DNA from 2 places in the Alteromonas sp. AWJ4_197 genome. Region 1 is predicted to be linked to the other one. Evidence: predicted binding sites of a transcription regulator. Region 1 holds the regulator's gene; the other holds the start of a gene.
The links. The regulator ArgR, encoded in region 1, controls arginine synthesis, uptake and breakdown. The targets are predictions, from matches to a motif close to ANTGAATANNTATTCANT.
Positions count from the first base shown of each region.

Region 2: ACXAGC_RS00550 (aspartate aminotransferase family protein) is a predicted target of ArgR. The motif match lies at 5,288-5,305, and genes of this name have one in related genera.

Region 1 covers NZ_JBSWWW010000008.1:121,804-129,686, reverse strand. The annotation lists gene ACXAGC_RS18465 (efflux transporter outer membrane subunit) at 1-391, opposite strand, end outside; gene ACXAGC_RS18460 (efflux RND transporter permease subunit) at 395-3,541, opposite strand; gene ACXAGC_RS18455 (efflux RND transporter periplasmic adaptor subunit) at 3,541-4,713, opposite strand; gene argR (transcriptional regulator ArgR) at 4,971-5,435, opposite strand; gene mdh (malate dehydrogenase) at 5,661-6,599, shown strand; gene ACXAGC_RS18440 (NADPH cytochrome P450 oxidoreductase family protein) at 6,738-7,883, opposite strand, start outside.
Region 2 covers NZ_JBSWWW010000001.1:104,339-112,221, forward strand. The annotation lists gene ACXAGC_RS00520 (hypothetical protein) at 1-117, opposite strand, end outside; gene ACXAGC_RS00525 (TorF family putative porin) at 365-1,087, opposite strand; gene rpe (ribulose-phosphate 3-epimerase) at 1,491-2,168, shown strand; gene trpS (tryptophan--tRNA ligase) at 2,195-3,205, shown strand; gene ACXAGC_RS00540 (anthranilate synthase component II) at 3,232-3,816, shown strand; gene ACXAGC_RS00545 (HDOD domain-containing protein) at 3,890-5,119, shown strand; gene ACXAGC_RS00550 (aspartate aminotransferase family protein) at 5,481-6,686, shown strand; gene astA (arginine N-succinyltransferase) at 6,713-7,750, shown strand; gene astD (succinylglutamate-semialdehyde dehydrogenase) at 7,766-7,883, shown strand, end outside.

The sequences.
Region 1 (7,883 bases):
CTGACGATTTCGCCCGCGTACCGGTTACACTCGCATTCAACGTAGGAAACAATTCAGCCCGCTGAATGCGGTAGGTGGCTCTTGCTGCCTCTACATCTGCAAGGGTTTGTCGTAAATCGCGGTTGTTATCCAGTGCCGTCTGAATCACTTTCTGCATTCTGCTGTCGGTAATAAACGACTGCCAGGGAAGCTGCAAAATGGCGTCAGCATTCTGCAGCGACGTTTGTTCAACATTCGTTGAATCAGTGTAAGCCTCGCCTGCCGGCCACTCAGAGGGCACCGGTGATGCAGGGCGCTCATAATCCGGCGCCAGGGTTGCGCAGCCGCTCAGCGACAGGGCGACAACGACGGCGCACAGAGATATCTTGCTAAAATGACGTGTAGGTTGCATTGATTACTCCTTATCCGCAGCAGTGTCATAAACGGGCTTTCTGGCCGGAAACGCAGTTCTTACCAGTACGAAAAACATGGGAATGAAGAATATGGCCAGCAAAGTCGCGGTTAGCGTACCGCCCAAGATACCTGTTCCGATGGATATCCGGCTGTTTGCTCCTGCACCCGATGCGATAACAAGGGGGAAAATACCAAAGACAAAGGTAAGCGAGGTCATAATGATCGGGCGCAGACGTTGTGCTGCTGCCTGAATGGCGGCATCCACGGCGCTTTGCCCTTTTTCATAAGCGGCTTCGGCAAACTCAACAATCAGGATGGCATTTTTAGCGGATAACCCGATGGTGGTCAGCAGCGCAACCTGAAAGTAAACATCGTTTTCAAGGCCACGGAAAGTGGCTGCCAGTGCTGCACCAATTAATCCTAGCGGAATAACCAGCATTACCGAGAATGGAATAGACCAGCTTTCGTAAAGTGCTGCCAGTGCCAGAAAGACTACCAGAATAGAAATGGCGTACAGGTAGACAGATTGCCCGCCGGACAGATTTTCCTGATAGGACAATCCGGACCAGGCATAGGTCACCTTGCCGTTACCCACTTCATCTGCAAGGCGCTCCATTTCCGCCATCGCTTCGCCGGAACTGACGCCCGACGCTGCGTTGCCTTGAATCTCATAGGAAGCCAGGCCGTTAAAGCGGCTTAAGGTTTGCGGCATCTGCGACCAGGAAACACTGGAAAAGGCACTGAATGGTGTCATGGTGGTGTTGCCGTCACTGTCAGTACCACGCACGTGCCACTGGCGCAAATCTTCCGGTTTGGCGCTGTAGTTACTGTCGCCCTCAATGTAGACTTTTTTCACCCGGCCGCGGTCAAGAAAATCGTTCACATAAGAACCGGCCCAGGCCGAAGATAAGGTGTCGGCCACATCTGACAAACTTAACCCCATGGCAACCGCTTTCTCGTTATCAATATCGATATCCAGTTGCGGGGTTTCACTTAGCGTACCTTCACGCACACCACTCAGCAGCGGATTGGTGCGGGCTTGTTGTAAAAAAGCATTCTTTATTTCTGTCAGTTCGTCACGGGTTGTGCCCGCTGCTGCCTGCAACTCAAAGGTAAAGCCGTTACTTTGACCGAGACCCTGAATCACCGGCGGCAGCATAGCTATAACACTGCCATCGCGGAGCTCGCTCATCTTCATCATCAGGCGACCGGCAATGTCTGATGCCGATTCACCGTCGCCGGTTCTTTCGTCCCAGTCTTTCAGTGACAGGAAGCCCATACCTGCGTTCTGGCCGCTACCGGAAAAGCTGAAGCCTGAAACTGTAAAGAAGTGATCAACCAGATCCGATTCCTCTTCCTGAATATAAGTCTGAATTTCATCGGCAATGGCGGTGGTACGGGTAATCGATGCACCGGCAGGTAAGTTAAACATCACCATTACATCACCCTGATCTTCTTCTGGCAAAAAGCTGGAAGGGAGTTTCACCATCATCAGGCCCATCACCGCAATAATTACCACATAACCGGCCAGCCAGAATTTAGGGCGCTTAATCGCCGATACCGCACGCAGGTTATATTTGTCGGCAAACTTATCGAACATACGGTTAAACCAGCCGAAAAAGCCCCCTGTCTGACGGCTTGCGCCGGTATCTTTTAGCAGTGATGCACACAGCATTGGGGTTAGCGTTAACGCTACAAATACCGATAACAGCATGGACGAAATCACGGTTACCGAAAACTGACGGTAGATAACGCCGGTTGAACCACTGAAAAAAGCCATAGGCAGGAACACGGCGCAGATCACAATGGATGTACCGATAAGGGCAGAGGTGATCTCTTTCATAGATTGGATCGTGGCATCCCGGGGCGACATCTTTTCCTCTGACATCAACCGTTCCACGTTTTCAATTACTACGATGGAGTCATCTACCAGTAAGCCGATGGACAGCACCAGGCCAAACATAGTCAGGGTATTAATGGAGTAGCCCATTGCGGCCATGATGCCGAATGTACCCAAAAGCACCACGGGCACGGAAATGGTCGGGATAATTGTTGCCCGCCAGTTTTGCAGGAACAACCACATGATCAATACCACCAGAACAATGGCAATAATCAGGGTTTCCACGACTTCCAGAATCGATAACTTGATAAACGGGGTAGCGTCTTTCGGAAACGCCATTTTGTAGTTGTCCGGGAAATTCTTTTCCAGATCACTCAATACCGCTTTAACCCGTTCTGATGTATCCAGCGCATTGGCACCGGGAGCCAGCATAATGGCAATACCGGATGCAGGATGACCGTCGAGACGGGGAACAGCTGTGTACGATTCACTGCCCATTTCAACACGGGCAACCTGAGATAACCGTACATCGGTGCCCTGGCGGTCAGACTTCACAATGATGTTTTTAAAATCGGAAACACTCTGCAGCATGGACTGAGCCGTTACGGTAGCATTCAGCTCCTGCGTATCGGGAGAGGGCATGTCACCGATTTTACCGGCGGGTACCTGCACGTTCTGGGCGCTCAGGGCAGAGGTAATATCTGAGGGCATCAGTTCGTATGCCGCCAGCTTTGCCGGGTCGAGCCATATGCGCATGGCATACTGGGAACCGAATACGTTGATATCACCCACACCTTCAGTACGGGCAATGGTGTCCTGCATATTTGAGGCGATATAATCCGAGATATCGAACTCAGAGTCCTCGTCGGTTTCGTCGTAAACAGCAGCAATAAGCAGCATATCGCTTTGCGATTTGGTTACCGTCACCCCTTCAGATTGCACGGCAGAAGGCAAGCGGGAGTTCACCTGTTGCACTTTATTCTGAACCTGTACCTGCGCGTAATCGGCATCCGTTCCCTGCTCAAATGTCAGCGAGATACTGGCACTGCCGCTGGATGAGCTGGAGGAAGAAAAATATAATAGTCCGTCAAGACCAGTAAGCTGCTGTTCCAGTACCTGCGTGACGCTGTTCTCCACGGTTTGGGCGTCTGCACCGGAATAGTTGGCACTGATGCTCACAGTAGGCGGCGCAATATCAGGGTATTGGGCAATGGGTAAAGAGAGTATGGAAGCGGTTCCCGCCAGCATAATAATAATGGCGACAACCCAGGAGAATACGGGCTTATCTATGAAGAATCGGGCGAACATTACTCATTTCCTTCCTGATTTTTTGCTTTCGGCGCTGCCACTCTGCCATCTTCGTTCAGCGTGACTTCAGTAACGGTGATGTCTGCGCCGTCCTGTAAACCGTCGATGCCTTCCACTATCACTTTTTCACCGGCCTTGATGCCGGACTCAGTCAGCCATTTATTACCGGTGGCTTCCTGTAAGGTCAGCGACCTTTTCACTGCTTTACTCCCTGAAGCTACCCAGGCGAAAGCATTGCCTTTATTGTCAAACTGCACGGCTTGCTGGGGTACAAGAATCGCGTTTTCGTCTACCGCTATGGTGACTTTGGTGCGGATAAACATGCCAGGCATGAGAATGCCGTCCGGATTGGGAAAAGTCGCCCGTAGGGTAATAGAGCCGGTTGCTTCATCAACAGCTACTTCATGCATAGTGAAGGAGCCGGTTTCATCATATTCAGTATTGTTTTCCAGCATGGCGATAACATCACTTGAGCCGGATGTTACGCCCTCACGCTGCATCATGGCACGGCGCTCAAGCACACCTTCGCTGGTTTCTGTCATATCTATATAAATCGGGTCGAGTTTGCGAATGGTGGTTAACGCCGTGTCCTGGCCCTGAGTAAGCAATGCGCCTTCGGTCACATTAGAAATACCGGTACGGCCACTGATGGGTGCAGTAATGCGGGTAAAAGCAAGATTCACATTGGCAGAGTCCAGTGCCGCCTGCGCTTTCGCCAGTGAGGCCTGAGCAACCAGATAGTCTGCATGGGCGTTATCGGCATCTTGTTGGGAAATGCCTTCTATCTTTAATAAGTTCTGGTAGCGCTCATCAATAAGCCGGGTTGACTCCACAGACGCTTTGGCGCTCACCAAGTCTGCTTTGGCTTCGTTTACGCTGGCGCGATAGGTTGAATCGTCAATCTGATAGAGTAGTTGCCCTTTTTCTACAAAACTGCCTTCTTCAAACAAACGCTGTTCGAGCACGCCGCCGACCTGTGGCCTAATCTGAGCGGTTTGTTGTGCAACAACACGGCCTTGCAGCGTGCGGGTAATCGGGAACGTTTGTGTGGCTATGGTAATTGCACTAACGGCGGTGGCGCGGGGCGCAGAGCTTTGATTTTGTGTTGTGTCACTGCAGGCTGAAAGGGTAAGCAGGCTGGTGAGAACACAGAGGGTGGTGGCGATCTTCATGGCGATTCCTTGTTTAATCCGGAGCTGACGGCACTAAGCGCTTTCCCGTCAGTTTGCTGAAGCAGAGTGTATCGACAAGGAGGGTTAAGGCAGGGTTAACGCGGTTTTATGAGAAGGCAAATTAGCGAAAAAGCGGGACGAATTTACTCATTCACCGGCGTTTTTGCCGTGAATGAACGCGCCATTTACAAAGGGGGTACAATGCTGAAGGAATAAAAAAAGCACCTGAAAAGGTGCTTTGTGCAATAGCAACTGTGTCAGACGTTTTCGAACAGGTTCTCTACGCGCTGACGAATTTCTTCGATACGGGTGACGTCAGCCGGGGCGATAAAAATCGTATCATCACCGGCAATGGTACCCAGCACGCCGTCTTTCTGACTCAGAGAGTCAAGCAATCTTGCGATAAGCTGTGCGGCACCGGGGCTGGTTCTTATGATTACCATCACATTATTGTGTACAATGTCGAGCACGAGCTGTTTAAGCGGACTTTTCGCCGTAGGCATGCCAAGTTCAGGTGGTAAACAGTAAACCATATCACCGCGGGCATTTCGCGTTCTTACCGCGCCGAATTTACTCAGCATACGGGACACTTTTGATTGGCTGATGTTATCAAAACCCTGTGATTTCAGTGCTTCAACGATTTCACCCTGAGACCCGAAGCTTTCTGCTTTCAGGATCTCTTTGAAGGCTTTGATCATCTTTTCTTGTTTTACGTTAGCCATATTTTCCTGTCGTATTTGGTGTTTAAGGGTACAAACCGCTATTATTGTGCCGTAGTCATCACATTTAAGCAATATTTATGCATATCCATTCAAATTATTGCATAATCTTGCGGCTTATACCCATTATGCATGCATAAGACCATTGGGTGATTGAGTTTTTTTACGCGTTGATTTACTGTGACGCTCCGTTTTTTTGACGAGTAACTATTCCATAGGAGAAATGGTATGAAAGTAGCCGTGTTAGGTGCTGCCGGTGGTATTGGTCAAGCGCTGTCATTGTTGTTGAAAACACAATTGCCAGCAGGTTCTGAATTAGCGTTATATGACGTTGCGCCAGTTGTTCCTGGTGTTGCTGTTGACCTGAGCCACATCCCCACCGCGGTGAAAGTTACCGGTCATGGTAAAGATGATCTGGCTGATGCGCTTACCGGTTGTGACGTTGTTCTTATTCCGGCCGGCGTTCCGCGTAAGCCTGGTATGGACCGTTCTGACCTGTTCAACATCAATGCCGGTATCGTTAAGAACCTGATTGAAGGTGTTGCTGATAACTGTCCTTCTGCTTGTGTTGGTATTATCACTAACCCTGTAAACACTACTGTTGCTATCGCTGCTGAAACGCTGAAAGCAAAAGGCGTTTACGACAAGAACAAGCTGTTCGGTGTTACTACTCTGGATGTGATCCGTGCTGAGACTTTCGTGTCTGAACTGAAAGGTCTGGACGTATCAAGCGTACATGTTCCTGTAATCGGTGGTCACTCCGGTACGACTATCCTGCCTCTGCTGAGCCAGGTTGAAGGTGTTTCTTTCACTGACGAAGAAGTAGCAAGCCTGACTACACGCATCCAGAATGCAGGTACTGAGGTTGTTGAAGCGAAAGCTGGCGGCGGTTCTGCGACGCTTTCTATGGGTCAGGCTGCAGCACGTTTCTGTCTGTCTCTGGTTGCTGCAATGCAAGGTGAAAACGTTGTTGAGTACACCTATGTACAAACTGACGACAGCGATGACGCGGCATTCTTCGCACACCCTGTACGTTTAGGTCCTAACGGCGTTGAAGAGATTCTGCCATACGGCGAGCTGAGCGCTTTCGAACAAAAAGCGAAAGACGACATGCTGGAAGGCCTGCGTGGCGACATCAAAATTGGTGTTGAATTCGTAAACGGCTAATCCCGTTTCGACAATGTATTGAAAAACCGGCTCTCAAAAGCCGGTTTTTTTATGCCCTGATTTCAGGCACAGAATGAATTGTTTGAAAGTACAGGATGATTTAACGATAACAGCGCTCCTGAACGATATCAGAGCGACTTAATACACATCCCTGTGATAACGGTGGCTGTCGGTTAACTGTTGCACCTGTTCCTCTCCGAGCATCCTGATTAATGTTTGGTGTACGCCTTCACCCATACCATCGTAGCTGCCGCAAACGTATATCTGGCCGTTATTGTTTACCACATCACGAAGCGCTTCTTCGCTTTGCTGCAGCGCTTGTTGCACATACATGGGATGGTCCGGACAACGTGAGAATACCCGTTTCACGTTAACATTGGCTGCGTTCAGCGCCTGTGCAGGAATAACTTCTGACAGGATGTCATCATGTTCCCGTGTGCGTTCACCGAATAACACGTAAACCGGTGCTGTATGTTGCTGTTCTGCTGCCTGCATCCACTGAGCACGGATACCTGCCAGTCCACTGCCGGCAGCTATCAGAAGTAGTGGTTTGTTGTTAAGTGTAAGGTGGCAGGCGGGGTTTACATGCAACTTAGCTTTAACTGTGTCGTTTAACTTCAACTGCTGTGTCAGCCACCCTGAGGCCAGGCCCTGACTGCCGTCCTCTTTTATCGCCAGCCTTACAATCAATTTAATGATGTTACTTTCGCTGCTTACAGAGGCGATAGTATAGCTGCGGGCGATTTCCTCTGATGTATTCATGGGCAGTACATCAAGAATATCACCGGCTTGCCAGTGCTGAGCATTGTGCCCGGCGTAAAGATCGATTTCAAAAAGCGGGTGACGGGGACCACTGTTGAGTTGTCGCCGGCGGATAAGCGTGAAATCCTCATACGCGGGTGCAGCCACACTTGCAGATGAGTATTGTGCCAGTGCGGTAGTCTCTTCACCTTTACTGTGATCAAGCTTAACCAGTGGTGCAACGGGGCTGGCACCCAATGCATTCAACCGTTTATCAATATGTTCGCCGAAAGCACAAAAATGCGGATATTTACTGTCTCCCAGCGCGACGACTTCATACTCGAGATGAGATAAATCAATTTCGTTCCTGCGGGTGCGGTTCAGGGCTTTGAAAAATGAACGTCCGTTATCGGGCGGCTCACCATGACCGTAAGTACTTACTACAAATAAAGCCCTTTCGAATTCTTTCAGACGCTCCGGTGTGATGGCTGATAATGGCATCAGCACACCGTGTTTAAAGTCTCTGTGGTTTGCAGCATAAGC
Region 2 (7,883 bases), on a different contig from region 1:
TACCGTTTGCGCTTCATCCTGAAAGTCGCATACAGCTTTTGTCACGGTGGCCGGGTCGCAAAATGCAGCAGACAGCATGACCACTATCGCAACAAGAGCGCCTGCTGGTTTTTTCATGCAGAAGCGTGATTTACGAAAGAAACTTATCTTTTCCATGATTGTCTTCGCCGGCTAAAAAGTAACCTTATTATAGCGACAATAAGAATTCTAACAAGCTGAAGTTAGTACAGGAAAAGTGGCATTTTTTTCATCTTCTGAAAACAGCGGGAAGCAAAGTTAATGAATGGCTGAATTACAAATAAAAAACCCGGAGACAGTTGCTCCGGGCTTTTACTCTCAACGTTATAAAAGAGGTCTGTTGAACTTACAGTTCGAAATCTACACCGTAAGAAATAACATACTTGATTGAATCGTTATCCAGAGCGTCTCCCGGATATTCATCATCTAAATCTGTACCGGTAATGGCGAAAGTAAAACCGTCTTTCGCGATAGATACTGCCCAGTCCGCATAACCTTCAACACCGTTGAAAGCTTCTGCAAAGTCACCCTGGTGATAACCAACGTGCAGACCCAGCTCTGCACCGGAAGCTACCGGCATGCCGTAGTCCAGAGACACATAAGAAGCCTGAGCAAAACCGAAGTCCTGGCCTTCGCCTTCATCAGCTTCAGTATTAGCCAGTAAGTAAAGGGTTGCACTGAAACCGCCGTAACCCACAGTACCGTAGATTTCACCGAAATCGAATTCAGCTTCTGCATCGTAGTTGTAGTACAGGTAACCGACATCATAAGTGAAGTCACCAGACTCACCTGAGAAACCGAAGTACAAATCATGCTCGTATGAGTAGACATCATCTGATGCATACTGAACGTTAGATACCCATGTACCGGCATAGAAACCACTTTCGTCAGCGTAATCGATACCACCCTGAACAGCAGGTTCGTTAGTAGTCTGAGTCAGACCACGCCAGATGTAGTTATTTGTGACACTTACGTTCGCACTCAATTCTGCAAAAGAAGGCGCAGAAGTCAGTAAAGCTGCAGATGATACGGCAACAGCCAGCAACGTTTTTTGAATGGAAGTTTTCATGTGTTCTCCGTTGGATTTTATTTATGTACGTATTGAACGATTTCTGTCTTATTGTTTTTATTCAGCTTTCTCGTATAAGGCAAAACTAATGCCCATCTGATTAAAATCATAAATTTATGAATAACCAACTGATAACAATGAATTTTTATTCACAAAATTTAAAAGTGACATTAAATAAAACCAAACAGCACCATTATGGTTCGCACTGAATTTGAACAACATCACCATTTTGGTGCAGTCATTCATCCTATTTCATGACATTTAGTGAGAAATGTCATTGCGACACTATAATTCGCACTTATTTGCGGTATCCGGCCCTGCTTATGCTGGCCGCAGACAAGACAAACGCGGCCTGCCGCGCTATCATCCGGTGCGTTCTTAAGAACATATAAGGTATGAAGCTATGAAAGAGTTTTTAATCGCCCCTTCTATATTGTCTGCTGATTTCGCCAGATTGGGGGAAGACGTGGAGGCAGTGCTGGCAGCAGGTGCTGATGTGGTTCACTTCGATGTGATGGACAACCACTATGTCCCCAACCTTTCATTTGGTCCGATGATTTGCGAAGCATTGCGGAAATATGGCATTACCGCTCCCATCGACGTGCATCTGATGGTGTCACCGGTGGACGACCTTATCGAACAATTTGCCAAAGCCGGCGCCAGCTATATCAGTTTTCATCCTGAGGCGAGTCAGCACGTCGACCGTTCGCTGCAATTGATCATTGATAACGGCTGCCAGCCCGGACTGGTTTTTAATCCGGCCACCCCGCTTCATTACCTTGACCATGTCATCGACAAACTGCACCACATATTGATCATGTCGGTGAACCCGGGTTTCGGAGGCCAGTCATTTATCCCTTCAACCCTTGATAAACTCCGTGCAGTTAAACAGCGGGTAGAAGAAAGTGGTAAAAATATCCGTATTGAAATTGACGGAGGGGTAAAAACCGATAACATTCGTGCCATCGCAGAAGCCGGCGCAGATATGTTCGTTGCCGGCTCGGCAATATTTAATGCCCCCGACTATAAAAATGTAATTGACGACATGCGACGGGAATTAGCCGCCGCAAACAATGTCTGAATTCAGCAGGTACAGGTAATCAGGAAATGAGTAACAAACCCATTGTATTAAGTGGCTGTCAGCCCTCAGGACAACTTACTATCGGTAATTACATGGGAGCCCTCAAACAGTGGGTTGCCATGCAGGATGATCACGATTGCCTGTATATGCTGGTAGATTTACATGCCATTACGGTGCGTCAGGAGCCCGCGGCGTTACGGGAAGCCTGCCTTGACGGTCTGGCCTTATACCTGGCCTGCGGCATTGACCCCGAAAAGAGCACCTTGTTCGTGCAGTCCCATGTACCCGAACATGCCCAGCTGGCCTGGATCCTGAACTGCTATACTCAGATGGGTGAGCTGAACCGCATGACTCAGTTTAAAGACAAGTCTGCGAAGAATGTAACCAATATCAACGCCGGCCTTTTCACCTATCCGGCACTGATGGCCGCAGATATTCTGTTATATCAGGCAAATCAGGTACCGGTAGGTGACGACCAGAAACAACACCTGGAACTGGCCCGTGATGTTGCCACACGTATGAACAACATCTACGGCGATATGTTTGCTATCCCGGATCCGTTCATCCCTGAATTCGGCGCACGCATTATGAGCCTGCAGGATCCCGGCAAGAAGATGTCTAAATCTGACGACAATCCGAAAAACTTCATCGGCTTGCTCGAAGATCCAAAGAAGCTCACAAAGAAAATCAAAAGTGCGGTAACTGATTCTGATGAACAGGCACGCATTTATTTCGACACTGAAGAAAAGCCGGGTGTATCTAACCTGCTGACATTATTGTCTCTGTCTACAGGCCGTTCCATTGATGAACTGGTTCCTGAATACGAAGATAAAATGTATGGTCACCTTAAAGGCGATGTGGCTTCTGCTGTCGTTGCACTGCTTGAGCCAGTACAAACGCGCTTCAAAGCGTTACGGGAAGATCGTGCTTATCTTGATGAAGTCATGAAAAAAGGGGCAGAAAAAGCCTCAGCCCGTGCAGCTAACACACTGGATAAGGTTTACGACACACTGGGCTTCATTCCCCGTCCACGCTAAGCCGGCACAATATACGGAGTCAGTTTGTGTTGTTATTAATTGATAACTTCGATTCCTTTACCCATAACCTGGCCCGCTACTTCACTGAGCTGGGCCAGCAGGTAAAAGTGGTGCGTAACGACGAAATCTCCCTTGAGCAAATCGCCGCGCTGGCACCGCAATACCTGGTGTTGTCACCGGGTCCCTGCACGCCGGATGAAGCCGGTATTACCCTCAGTGCCATTGACCACTTTGCCGGTAAAATTCCTATGCTGGGAGTTTGCCTGGGGCACCAGTCTATTGGTCAGGTATTCGGCGGTAAAGTCACGCGGGCAGATAAGGTCAGACACGGTAAAACCTCTGCCCTTTTTCACAATAATACGGGAATGTTCAGCGACTTACCCGACGGATACACTGTCACCCGGTATCACTCACTGGTACTTGAACCTGAAACCTTGCCGGACAGTTTGTCAGTGGAAGCCTGGTGTATTAACGAAAGTGGTCAGCGGGAAATTATGGCGATTGCCCACAGAACGCTGCCTCTGTGGGGTGTCCAATTTCACCCGGAGTCACTGCTGACAGAGCATGGCCACGCTATTTTGCAGCGGTTTATTACGCTGGCAGATGCATAATATTCAAAAAGTATTCAAAAAAAGTCATACTCCGGCCGATAACAGGTTACTATGATTTTTCCGGTAGCCCGATATGCTTTCATTTTCTGTACCCGACAGCACCCCGAATAAAAATGACGTACGCAGGAGCCGCCCGGTAGTGGAGCATACCCCTGACAACTTACCCCCAATCAATGAGAGGTTTGATAACCTGCTGATTGCGCCTGCGCGGGTGTCTCAGATGATGGGCCGCCGCAGTCCGGGGGAAGTGGCGTTTGCCCAGTCGGAACAGGGCGATGCCCGTCGCCGTTTGCTGCATGTTGAAAAAGTCGCCATTAAAAACAAACAGCTTCAGGCACAGTCAGAAGCCAGTCTGTTAGACCGTGTTAACGCCGAACTTCATCAGTACGTTTTTGAGTTGCTGAAAGATGAAATAGACAATACAGAGGTGGTCCTTACCTCTGTACTTAACCTGAGTCATGACGTTGCACCGCTGCTGGATATTCTGTCAGTCAGGGCCACATCTATTTCCCGCATTGAACCTCATGCTGCGGCACTACCATGGCTCTACGATGACCTCATGACCGTGGTAAATGCACCTAAGTTTCGTCGTAAGGACTCTAAGGGAAAAGTGATTCCGGTGGAAACCTTACGCACGGCGCTGAGCTTTATCGGTATTGAAAACCTCCGTTTATTGCTGCCGGCCATGATTCTGCGCCGGGCTCTGCCGAAAATTACCGATCCGTATCCGGACATTAAAAATCGTATCATGCAATTCGCTCAGTCAACGGGTCTGACTATGCGCGCACTGGCTGATGATTATGATTTACCGCCCCATGAAGCATTCACCGCAGGGACTCTTTCCCAGCTGGGACGGTGTGCGGTATCACGGTTGTATTTTAAAGCCTTTGAACAGGCGCAGATTGCATTGTTAAGAGAAGCTGAAATTGCAAAGGACACTGAACAGCACGGAGCGATGGCGAAAGTACAGCCATCGGCAAATTACCTTATTGCTATGCAGCAGGAATTTTCTGAGCCGCTCACAGCAAGGCTGTTAGAGATACTGCAATTTAAACGTCTGCGCCTTGCGCTGCCGTTTATTGAAATCACAGAGAATGATCAACACCCTCACGATCTCACAGAGCTTTACAAGAAAGCCAAAGCTTATGCCGCTGTACGTATGTTGCACCAGAGTAAATTTCTGAACAAAGACGAAATCCCGCTGGCACTGCATAAAACGGGCTTTGTCAGAAGCGAACGTGACATTCTGAAATCCACTGACATTTTTCAGCTTCCTCTGATTGAGAATCCGCCTCTGGATTAACGTCTTTTGTGCACGAAATCGCCGTTTTTCGTGCACTTCCACAAAATTTAATCAAAAATTTTGACTGGATAATCATTCATACCGCTAAAAATCACGGTACGTCCTTCGCCCCGCCGCCACTTGCCCTGACTCAACTTATTAACAAATTGCATAAGCTTAGACAAATAAGCTGAATGCTTATGCACTTTTTATGCAAAACAAGCTAAAACCCTCTAAAAACAAGGCCTGCAGCGGGATTCCCAAGGTTACAAAGTGGCGATTAACTGGCATACTGTATAGCTAATTCGTACTTTTCGCATCCAACATCATCTGCACAATTTCACATTTGCACAGCGGATGCCCGATAAAAGAGGTAACTATAATGAACGTAACTCGCGCAACCTTTGATGAGGTCATGGTCCCTAACTACAATCCGGCCAATATGGTACCGGTACGTGGTGAAGGTTCCCGCGTTTGGGATCAGGATGGTGCTGAATACATCGATTTCGCAGGTGGTATTGCCGTAAACGTACTGGGTCACAGCCACCCTGCACTGGTTAAAGCATTAACCGAACAGGGCAGCAAGTTGTGGCACTTAAGTAACGTTTTCACTAACGAACCTGCACTGCGTCTGGCAAAGAAGCTGACTGAAGCCACATTTGCCGAGCGCGTTTACTTTGCTAACTCAGGTGCTGAATCTAATGAAGCGGCACTGAAACTGGCACGTCGCTATGCACTGGAAAAATTCGGTGAAGAGAAAAACGAAATCATCGCCTTTAACAAAGGATTCCACGGTCGTACTTTCTTTACTGTAACAGTAGGCGGACAAGCCGCGTATTCTGATGGCTTTGGCCCTAAGCCCGGCGCTGTTGTTCACTGTGACTACAACGATCTTGCAGCATTTGAAAAGCTTATTTCAGATAAAACCTGTGCGGTTATGATGGAGCCTCTGCAAGGTGAAGGCGGCATTATCTCTCCTGATCCTGACTTCGTAAAAGGCGTGCGTGAACTGTGTGATAAGCACAATGCACTGCTGATCTTTGATGAAGTGCAATCGGGTGTTGGCCGTACCGGCAAACTGTACGCGTACATGGGTCTGGGTGTGACGCCGGATATTCTGACCACAGCGAAATCGTTAGGCGGCGGCTTCCCGATTGGTGCCATGCTGACTACCGCTGAAATTGCCGCTCACCTGAAAGCCGGTACTCACGGCAGTACTTACGGCGGTAACCCGCTGGCATGTGCAGTAGCCGAAGCCGCTCTTGACGTAGTGAATACGCCGGAAGTGTTAAACGGCGTAATCGAAAAAGAAAACCTGTTCCGTGAACTGCTGGGTGAAGTCAACGCTAAGTACAATGTGTTCGAAGAAATCCGTGGACAAGGTCTGTTACTGGGCGCTGCCCTGAACAAAGATTACGAAGGCCGCGCCCGTGACTTCCTGGTTGCTTCGGCAAACGAAAAACTGATGTGCCTGGTGGCCGGTGCCAATGTAGTGCGCTTCGCTCCTTCTCTGATCATTTCAGAAGAAGAAATCCGCGATGGTATGGCACGCTTTGAGCGCGCTGTAGCCAGCGTAGTTAACGCCTGATAAACAACGGCTCCGGAAACGCGGTTATGTATATTATTCGCCCTATTAACACTGGTGACTACGACGCACTGAACAACATCGCAGTGGAGTCCGGTATTGGCTTTACGTCATTACCGGTAAATGAAACGCTGCTGCGCAAAAAAATCAGTCGTGCAGAAAGCGCTTTTTCCGAACAGGTGGTTCAACCCGGCAATCAGTCTTATCTTTTTGTTATGGAAGATACCACCACCGGCACTGTGGTAGGCACCACAGGTATTGAGGCCGCTGTAGGTCTGGATGATGCGTTCTACCATTATCACATGGGCAAAGTTGTACATGCCTCCCGTGAGCTGAATATTCACAATACTGTGGATATTCTCTCTGTGTGTAACGACTACACCGGCGTCACCGAAATCTGCACGCTGTTTCTGCGTGAACAGGCAAGGGGCGGTATTAACGGCCGCTTCCTGTCTAAAGTGCGATTTTTGTTTATGATGGAGCACCGTGAACGGTTCTCAGAAACCATCATTGCCGAAATGCGCGGTGTTAGTGACGAAGAAGGTAAATCACCGTTCTGGGCCTGGCTGGAAGAGCATTTCTTTTCGCTGGACTTCCCCACTGCGGACTACCTTACCGGTATTGGCAATAAACGCTTTATCGCGGAATTGATGCCCAAATACCCCATTTACGTCAATTTATTGAGTAAAGAAGCGCAAGCAGTGATTGGTCAGGTTCATGATAAAACCCGCCCTGCCCTGCTTCTGCTTCAGGAAGAAGGCTTCAGCTGCCGTGGCTACGTAGATATTTTCGACGCCGGCCCGACTGTAGAAGCGAATCTGAGCCATATCCGCACAGCACAGGCAAGCCGCAAGCTACCGGTGGTCATTGACGACCAGACGGCAGCACAAGGCGGACAGACCTGTTACATCATTAATACCTCTGTAGCGGATTTTCGCGCCGTTGCCACTGATTTGGCGGTCAGCGAAGAAAACAATGTTGCTGCCATTTCCCGCCAGGCTGCAACGGCACTAAATATAAACGAAGGCGACATGGTACGTTTTGCGCCAGTCAGCTTTCGGGACTAACGACAGGATTGATTCATGCAAACTACACACTTTATCAATGGTGAGTGGGTCGCTGGACAAGGACACACTATTCAGTCGGTTGATCCGGCAAAAGACCAGGTTATCTGGGAAGGACAAGCTGCCACCGCAGCAC